Regions from separate parts of the Mycobacterium bourgelatii genome, predicted to be linked through region 1. Evidence: riboswitches for the same ligand, from Rfam matches in the RefSeq annotation. Region 1 holds a riboswitch; the other holds the start of a gene.
The links. Region 1 has a riboswitch for S-adenosylmethionine ahead of G6N68_RS16765 (ankyrin repeat domain-containing protein). Riboswitches for the same ligand answer to the same signal wherever they lie in the genome.
Positions count from the first base shown of each region.

Region 2: linked by a shared signal. The riboswitch ahead of G6N68_RS04270 (bifunctional o-acetylhomoserine/o-acetylserine sulfhydrylase) and the one ahead of G6N68_RS16765 (ankyrin repeat domain-containing protein) in region 1 are both predicted to bind S-adenosylmethionine.

Region 1 covers NZ_BLKZ01000001.1:3,863,594-3,868,007, forward strand. The annotation lists gene G6N68_RS16760 (ADP-ribosylglycohydrolase family protein) at 1-1,223, opposite strand, end outside; gene G6N68_RS16765 (ankyrin repeat domain-containing protein) at 1,318-2,007, opposite strand; SAM riboswitch class IV at 2,036-2,142, opposite strand; gene G6N68_RS16770 (Helicase associated domain protein) at 2,307-3,194, shown strand; gene G6N68_RS16775 (SIR2 family NAD-dependent protein deacylase) at 3,635-4,414, shown strand, end outside.
Region 2 covers NZ_BLKZ01000001.1:945,841-950,254, reverse strand. The annotation lists gene ephH (epoxide hydrolase EphH) at 1-638, shown strand, start outside; gene G6N68_RS04275 (NADP-dependent isocitrate dehydrogenase) at 657-1,892, opposite strand; SAM riboswitch class IV at 2,040-2,162, shown strand; gene G6N68_RS04270 (bifunctional o-acetylhomoserine/o-acetylserine sulfhydrylase) at 2,280-3,638, shown strand; gene metX (homoserine O-acetyltransferase MetX) at 3,648-4,414, shown strand, end outside.

The sequences.
Region 1 (4,414 bases):
AGCACGAAATCGAGATGGTCGTTTTCGCCTACTGCGTCGATGAGGCGGACGTCGAGCTGTTCCACGCCTGCGGGCAGGTACTCATCTGCGACCCGGCACAGCGACACGATCGCGTCGACTTCTTCGGGCAGGCTTCGCAATGCGGCGACGCCCCCAATCCACACCTTCTCGTCGTACGGATGGCGCACAGGCCGACGGGCTTCTGGAAACCCTGGGTAGGTGTAATCGAATGTGTCGGGCTGTCCTTTGTCTACGATGTTGTTTGCCAACTTGACTAGACCGCGCGTCCTCAATCCTGGCCAGCCGTGCAGCAGTAGCCGCCAACGCGAGGGAACCGCGGATGCACCGTACGCGGCGCCAAGCAACCCACCCGCAACGGCGGCGACGGTGTCGGTGTCATGACCACCGCGCACTGCTGCCTCCAAGGCCAGCCGCAGGCGATCGGCTCGGAACGCTTCGGAAGTGCAATCGTCAACCGGCATCGGTGTATTCACGATCGCCGACCACGCACCCTGCAGCGCCGCGACCACCCAGCCGTTCTTGGCCGCGAAGTGCGACGGCGGCGACGCCTCGGCCTCGTCCAGGCGTGACTCCCACAGGTCGCGGCGCGCAGCGTCCAGCCGGTCCAGACCGATTCGTGCATCGATGTCACCGGAAATGACGGCGTGTCGCATCGCGCAACACCACAGCACGCAGGCGTCACCGGCATCCGGGTCGTGGTGCGTGAGGTCGCTGACCGCGCGAGCCGCTTCGGCCAGGGCTTCTTCGTCCGCAAGGTAGGCGAGGGCCACCGGCGCTGTGCGCATCAGCGAACCGTTGCCGGCCGTGCGCCCGGTGCGCTTGTGCAAGGCCGCGGATTCTTCACGCGCGAATTTCGCAGAGATCCCCTGCCTTCCGAGCGCAGAGAGCACCGAAACGGTCTGATTACCAATGTCTTTCGGAGCTTGCGCCCACTCGTGCCAGCGCCGCACGATGTAGTCTTGGGCTTGCTCATCGCGCAGGTCCGCGCCAGTGGCGGCGATTTCTGCGATCGGGATCGCCATGGACGTGTCGTCGGTCCACTCGCCCCGCTCAAAGGCGCCCAGCCCGCCGCCGATCATCTCCACCGGCACGTCTTGGGCCAGCGTGGGCCCGAACTCGTATCCGGCCCCAAGGGCATCCCCGGCGGCCATGCCCAGCAGAGTGCCACAGGCACGGTCACGTTGTGCAGCAGTCAAAGTCATGATTACCTCCTTAGAGCCGCGAGTCATCGCGGCGTTGAACTTGGTCAAGCCCGGACGTGCCGTCCGGTAAGTCGGGAACGCGGCTACCCGGCGCTCAGACGAACCCCTGATCGACCAGAACGGTCCCTTCCGGCGTCACAAGGTGGGCTTGGCCCGACCCCTCGACGAAGCCGCACCAGCTCTTGACCTCGAGACCGCCCCGTTGCAGCTCGATGTGGAACCCGTACTTGGCGGGCATAGGGAACCAGACTCGCTGACCGGGAAGCTCTTGGAGGATCTCGACAGGCGGGTACCGCAGCACCTTGCGCAAATCACCCTCGTACACGCGCCCCTGAATGCGCCCGTCGATAAGCTTGGCAAGCTGTGCGTCGAGCGCCCGGACCTGCTTATCGGTCAGCGACGACCGCGGCGGTTGCAGCAGGCCTCTCAAATTCGTCGTCCGGTTGCGCGCGACTGCCACATCGAAAGGCGTTCGCCCCTTCGCGTCTCGAAGGTACCGCAAGGCACCCCGCTCAAGGAGTTCCTCGACCACATCGGTGGGTGCGCCGTGCCATGCCGCTTGGTGCAGGACTGTGAACCAAGCCTGACCTCCCGGGCGCCACTGGTTGATGACCAACCAGCTCCACTCACTGTCGAGCACCTTCATCACCTCGGGCCAGTTGCCGACCTTCGCAGCGTCGGCCAGTCGATGGCCCGCCTTGACCAAGTCGTCGACCATGACGTTGGTGTCCAATACGCCCTGCCACACCCGTGCGCCCTGGATAATCTCGGAATAAGCGTCCATGGGGCCCTCCTTTCTCATGCCTCACCGCGGAGCCCTCTTGCCGACGTCGTCGAACGTCGGCCGCTTCGTTATCCGAGCCGCCCACGAGGGTTGGCGAACCGTCTAGTCGGGACTTTCCGACGGCGTCTTACGCAGCAGGGCCATTCTAGAGCGGAGCACTGACAAGCCAGTGTCAATGAAAAGGCGGCTTCTCCTGCAACCACTTTCAATAACGATGCTGCACTAGTGCAGTGTTCCCTGTTGTCACACAGTACCTGGCTGGCGATGGTTTCTGCAACAGCACCCTGTATGCTGTGTCCATGCAGCACATGGGCGGGCGCTCTCATGAGGATGACCACCAGTTGGGCGGCACATTCGCCGAGCGGGCGAGAGCCGCCCGGCTAAGGGCCGATCTAACCCAGCAGCAGCTGTCGGACCGGCTCAGCGAGACGCGGGTCAAGCTCGACACATCGGCGATCACCCGAATCGAGGCCGGCCAGCGAGAGCCGAGACTCGGCGAAGCTCTCGCGATCGCGCAGGTGCTTGGATTCAGCCTGAACAACCTCGCGCCGCGGGCAAACCTTGACTTCTATATTGGCGACGTCAACAGGTTGATGAACGAGGCCCGCGCGGCCCTGGTCAGGATGATTCGCTCGGTCGACCCCGTGGCCGACTTCGTGCGCCGTAATCCTGACTGCCTAGGCGACCAACGCCTCGAGGACCGATTCCGTGACATGATCGACCGGTTTCTCGACGACATATCGTTCGAGAACCAAGCCGTCACCCGGAATCGGTCCGACGAAAAGCTCAAGCGCCAACTGTTGCGCGCGGTCAGCGAAGACATCCTGGTCAAGGCCGACGACATACCTCCCGCGCACGAGCGATGGTTCAAGGACGACATCAGCGCGGCCGGTTCGACCACAGGCGGATGGCTCCCGGTACAGCCGACCGTCCACCCTGATGAATGGCAACGACAGTTCAATCAGCTACGCACCTACGTCAACCAGCATGGCGACGCTCGAGTTCCGCGCACATACGTAACCCCGGATGGTAACGGACTCGGCGCATGGGTTGCCGAACAACGACAACTCTTCGCACGCGACCTGCTCGATCCGAAAAAGGCGGCCAAGTTGGAAAAGTTGCCGGGTTGGCGCTGGACTCGAAACACCCGGGCCAACACGAGAACCAGGACATCAGGATCTGGGTGAGGGCGCCCGAACTGGCGGATGAACGACCTGGCCGAAACCATCATCGGTCTGTAGAAACCACAGCCATCCGCGAGAATTCGCCCTTTGGGCACGGCGAGCCAACGGCTCAGCGACGTCGAACACTGGCTGCCCCAGTGGATTCATCGGTACAACGCTGAACGGTCATGCATCGCCCTAGTCGCAGCCCTGTACCGAATACGAAACCAACTGCACGCTACAAACACAGCCGAACGTCCGGCCGTGCACCAGCGACCAGGTGCGCACCGAACCCGGACGGTTCACATCCGAAAGCTCTACGACTAACCTACATTCGGGTTGGGACACTCCCTGTCAGGCGTGATCAAATAGCTACCGAAAAAGCCAAACTGCGGTCCTTCGGACAGGACGCATCGAGCGGCAGAATCTTCACCCGGCCAGAACGAAGATGAGATAGTCGTCGCGTGGGACATCTGTTCGTTGCTCATGGCGATCTGACCAAGCTTGCCTGTGATGCGGTGCTCATACCCTGCGATGACAAAGGGTGGGTCACTCCCTCGTGGCGCAGTCTGCTGCCGCCAGAACTGCCACGCGATAACAGAACTGGATGGCTCTTGTTGCCCAACAAACCCGATGCCGATGGCATTGTGCGACTGCCTCCACTCGACAAGCGAAGTGTCCAGGCGTTCGCGTCCATGGAATGGGTCGCGACCGATCCGGCTGATGTCGCCGAACGACTCTTGCGTGCAGTCAGTTCGGTCTCCGGGGATCTTCCGGCCCTAGACGGGCGTGCGGTCCCACTTGTCGGAATACCGCTCGCGGGGACAGGTCACGGCGGTCTTGCGCACCGCCGCGGCGAGGTGATCGATAAGCTTCTAGAGAAGCACCGTGTCCAGGGCTCGTCACTGAAATGCGATGTCGCGCTGATTCTCTATGAAAGACGGGATTTCGTAGCTGTACAGGCACGGCGCCGCCCGGAGGACTGGCCGTGGAACGTGCTCAGAGAAGAGTTGCGGGATAAGGCGGACCATCTTGGCCGACTAGCCCGCACCGGCCAATTATCGCTATTCCTCGGGTCAGGCGTTTCGCGTCCTGTGGGGTTGCCAGATTGGAATGGACTCTTGGAATATCTGGCAAAGGCCACCAACATCGATCTGCCCTCCAATGTCACGCCAGAAACCGCTGCCAGCATTATCAAGTCCACACTGCCCGCAGCGACCTATCATCAAGAGTTGAAAAATGCC
Region 2 (4,414 bases), 2.9 Mb from region 1:
ACGTCGAACGCCAAATGGACGAGCTTGGTTGGCCGACGGCCCACATCGTCGGCAACTCCTTGGGCGGCTGGGTCGCGTTCGAACTCGAGCGGCGCGGCCGGGCGCGCAGCGTCATCGGCATCGCGCCGGCAGGGGGTTGGCACCGCTGGACTCCGGCCAAGTTCGAGGTGATCGCCAAGTTTGTCCTGGGCATCCCGCTGATGATCCTGGCCTGGTTGTTGGGGGCACGCGTGCTGAGCCTGCCGTTCAGCCGCCCGCTGGCCACCTACGCGATCAGCGCGTCGCCCGACGGGGTCGGCGAACGTGAACTGCGCGGCATCATCGATGACGTCGCCCACTGCCCGGCGTACTTCCAGCTGCTGGTCAAGGCGCTGATGGCACCCGGCCTGCAGGAGCTGGCCGAGAACGCCGTCCCGGCGCAATTGGTCATTTGCGAGAAGGATCGGGTCATTCCCGCGCCGAGGTTCAGCCGCCACTTCACCAACCACCTGCCCGACGACCACCGCGTCGTCGAACTCGACAACGTCGGGCACGTGCCGATGTACGAGGCACCCGGCCGCGTCACCGAGGTGATCCTCGACTTCCTCGACGACTTGGTAGAGCACGGCGCCGAAGCCATCGAACCGCCCGCCAGCTAGCTGACGGCCGCGCCGCGCCTACGTTCGGTTAGCCAGCGCCTTTTCCAGATTGTCCGAGATGGCTTGCATGAATTCTTCGGTGTGCAGCCAGTCCTGGTCCGGGCCGATCAGAATCGCGAGGTCCTTGGTCATCTTGCCGCTCTCCACCGTGCCGATGACCACCTGTTCCAGGGTCTGAGCGAACTCGACGACCTCGGGGGTGTCGTCCAGCTTGCCGCGGTGCGCCAGCCCCCGCGTCCAGGCGAAGATCGAGGCGATCGGGTTGGTGGAGGTGGGCTGGCCGGCCTGGTACTGGCGGTAATGGCGGGTCACGGTGCCGTGGGCGGCTTCGGCCTCTACCGTCCGGCCGTCGGCCGTCATCAACACCGAAGTCATCAACCCCAATGAGCCGTAACCCTGTGCGACGGTGTCCGACTGGACGTCGCCGTCGTAGTTCTTGCAGGCCCAGACGTACCCGCCCTCCCACTTCAGGCACGCGGCGACCATGTCGTCGATGAGGCGGTGCTCGTAGGTCAGCCCGGCCTCCTCGAACCGCTCCTTGAACTCCTCGTCGTAGATGCGTTGGAACTCGTCTTTGAACATGCCGTCGTAGGACTTGAGGATGGTGTTCTTCGTCGACAGGTACACCGGCCATTTCGCGTTCAGCCCGTAGGAGAACGTCGCCCGCGCGAAGTCCTGGATCGACCGCTTGAAGTTGTACATCCCCATGACCACCCCGCCGTCCTCGGGAATGGACACCACCTCGTGCACGATCGGCTCGCTGCCGTCCGCCGGCGTGAAAGTCAGTGTGACAGTGCCGGGTTTGTCCACCTTGAAGTTCGTCGCCCGGTACTGGTCGCCGAATGCGTGACGGCCGATCACGATTGGCTTGGTCCATCCCGGGACCAGCCGCGGCACATTGGAAATTACGATCGGCTCGCGGAAAATGGTCCCGCCCAGGATGTTTCGGATCGTCCCGTTGGGCGACAACCACATTTTCTTCAGGTTGAATTCCTGGACCCGGGCTTCGTCGGGGGTGATGGTCGCGCACTTGACGCCGACGCCGTGCTTCTTGATCGCGTACGCCGCGTCGATGGTCACCTGGTCGTCGGCGCGGTCACGGAACTCGATGCCCAGGTCGTAGTAGTCGAGGTTGATGTCCAGATGGGGCAGGATCAGCATGTCCTTGATCAGCTTCCAGATGACTCGCGTCATCTCGTCGCCGTCGAGCTCGACAACCGTGCCCTTGACTTTGATCTTGGCTGGGTTGGACATCTTGGACATCTTTTTGGACATCTTGGTCGCAGCCTCCAGTCCCTCCCCTGCTTGAGATTTGCTCGTAAGGCCAGCGTACTAGCGCTTACCGGGCCGCTCGGCCCTCGAATTGGCACCGACCAGCCGCCATGCGATAGGCTTCAGATCGGTCATGAGCGCCAGCGTTAAGCCCCGGCTTGCTGGCCGGCAACCCTCCAACCGCGGTGGGGTGCCCCGGGTGATGACCAGGTTGAGTAGCCACACCCAAGGGCTACACGGCAAGCGCGGGTCCGCCATGACGGGCCCCTGACTTAGAACAGGGCGGCGTGATGTGCACACTTTCTCCCCCTCCCGCACCTCGTGCGGTCCTGCCCACCATCGGTTCCTTCGCGTAGAAAGTGCCTTTTCATGAGCAGTGAGAGCAATAACCCCGACACCGATCCGACCGCGCATTGGTCGTTCGAAACCAAGCAGATCCACGCAGGTCAACGACCGGATCCGACCACCAATGCGCGGGCCCTGCCCATCTACCAGACCACGTCGTACACCTTCGACAACGTCGCGCACGCCGCCGCGCTGTTCGGGCTGGCGGAGCCGGGCAACATCTACACCCGGATCGGCAACCCGACCACGGATGTCGTCGAGCAGCGCATCGCCGCGCTCGAGGGCGGGGTGGCCGCGTTGTTCCTGTCCTCCGGGCAGGCCGCCGAGACGTTCGCCATCTTGAACCTGGCCGCCGCGGGCGACCACATCGTGTCCAGCCCGCGGCTCTACGGCGGGACGTACAACCTGTTCCACTACTCGCTGCCCAAGCTCGGCATCGAAGTCAGCTTCGTCGAGGACCCCGACGACCTGGACTCGTGGCAAGCGGCGGTACGCCCGAACACCAAGGCGTTCTTCGGCGAGACCATCTCCAACCCCAAGATCGACGTGCTGAACACGCCGGCCGTCTCTGAAGTCGCGCACAGCAACGGGGTGCCGCTGATCGTCGACAACACCATCGCCACGCCGTATCTGATCCAGCCGTTGGCGCAAGGCGCCGACATCGTGGTGCACTCGGCCACCAAGTACCTGGGCGGGCACGGCTCGGCAATCGCCGGTGTCGTTGTCGACGGCGGCACCTTCGACTGGACGAACGGTAAGTTCCCCGGCTTCACCACCCCGGACCCCAGCTACCACGGCGTGGTGTTCGCCGAGCTGGGACCGCCCGCGTTCGCCCTCAAGGCCCGCGTGCAGCTGCTGCGCGACCTCGGCTCGGCGGCATCGCCGTTCAACGCGTTCCTGGTGGCACAGGGTCTGGAGACGTTGAGCCTGCGGGTTGAACGCCACGTCGCCAACGCTCTTCGCGTCGCCGAGTACTTGGAGGGCCACGACGACGTGGTGTCGGTCAACTACGCCGGCCTGCCCAGCTCGCCGTGGTACGAACTCGGAAAGAAGCTGGCGCCCAAGGGAACCGGCGCCGTGCTGGCGTTCGAACTGGCCGGCGGCGTCGAGGCCGGCAAGGCCTTCGTGGACGCGCTGCAGCTGCACAGTCACGTCGCCAACATCGGCGATGTGCGCTCGCTGGTCATCCACCCGGCGTCGACCACCCACGCCCAGCTGAGCCCGGCCGAGCAGCTGGCCACCGGCGTCAGCCCGGGCTTGGTGCGGCTGGCCGTCGGCCTGGAAGGGATCGACGACATCCTGGCCGACCTGGAGTTGGGCTTCGCCGCCGCCGCAAAGGCGAGCAAAGTCAGCGGCGACGCGCAGTCCGTGGCGGCCTTCTGAGGAACTGACGTGACAATCTCCGACGTGCCCACCCAAGCGCTGCCCGCCGAAGGCGAGATCGGCGTCGTCGACATCGGCTCACTGCGCCTGGAAAGCGGCGCCGTTCTCGACAACGTCAGCATCGCGGTGCAGCGCTGGGGTGAGCTGTCGCCCACCCGCGACAACGTCGTGGTTGTCCTGCACGCCCTCACCGGCGACTCGCACATCACCGGACCGGCCGGGCCGGGTCATCCCACGCCCGGGTGGTGGGACGGCATCGCCGGCCCCGGCGCACCGATCGACACCAACCGCTGGTGCGCCCTGGCCACCAACGTGCTGGGCGGGTGCCGCGGGTCCACCGGGCCCAGTTCGCTCGCCCGCGACGGAAAGCCTTATGGCTCAAGGTTTCCGCTGATATCCGTACGCGACCAGGTCGAGGCGGACATCGCCGCGCTGGAAGCGTTGGGAATAACCGAGGTGGCCGCCGTTGTTGGCGGGTCCATGGGCGGCGCCCGAGCGTTGGAATGGATGGTCGGCCACCCGGACCGGGTGCGGGCCGGGTTGCTGCTGGCGGTGGGCGCGCGCGCCACCGGCGACCAGATCGGCACCCAGTCGACGCAGATCGCGGCCATCAAGGCGGATCCGAACTGGCAAGGCGGCGACTACTACGACACCGGGCGCTCACCCGACGATGGCCTGAGCATTGCCCGGCGGTTCGCGCACCTGACCTACCGCGGGGAGGTCGAACTGGACACCCGGTTCGCCAACAAGCCGCAGGGCACCGAGGACCCGGCCCA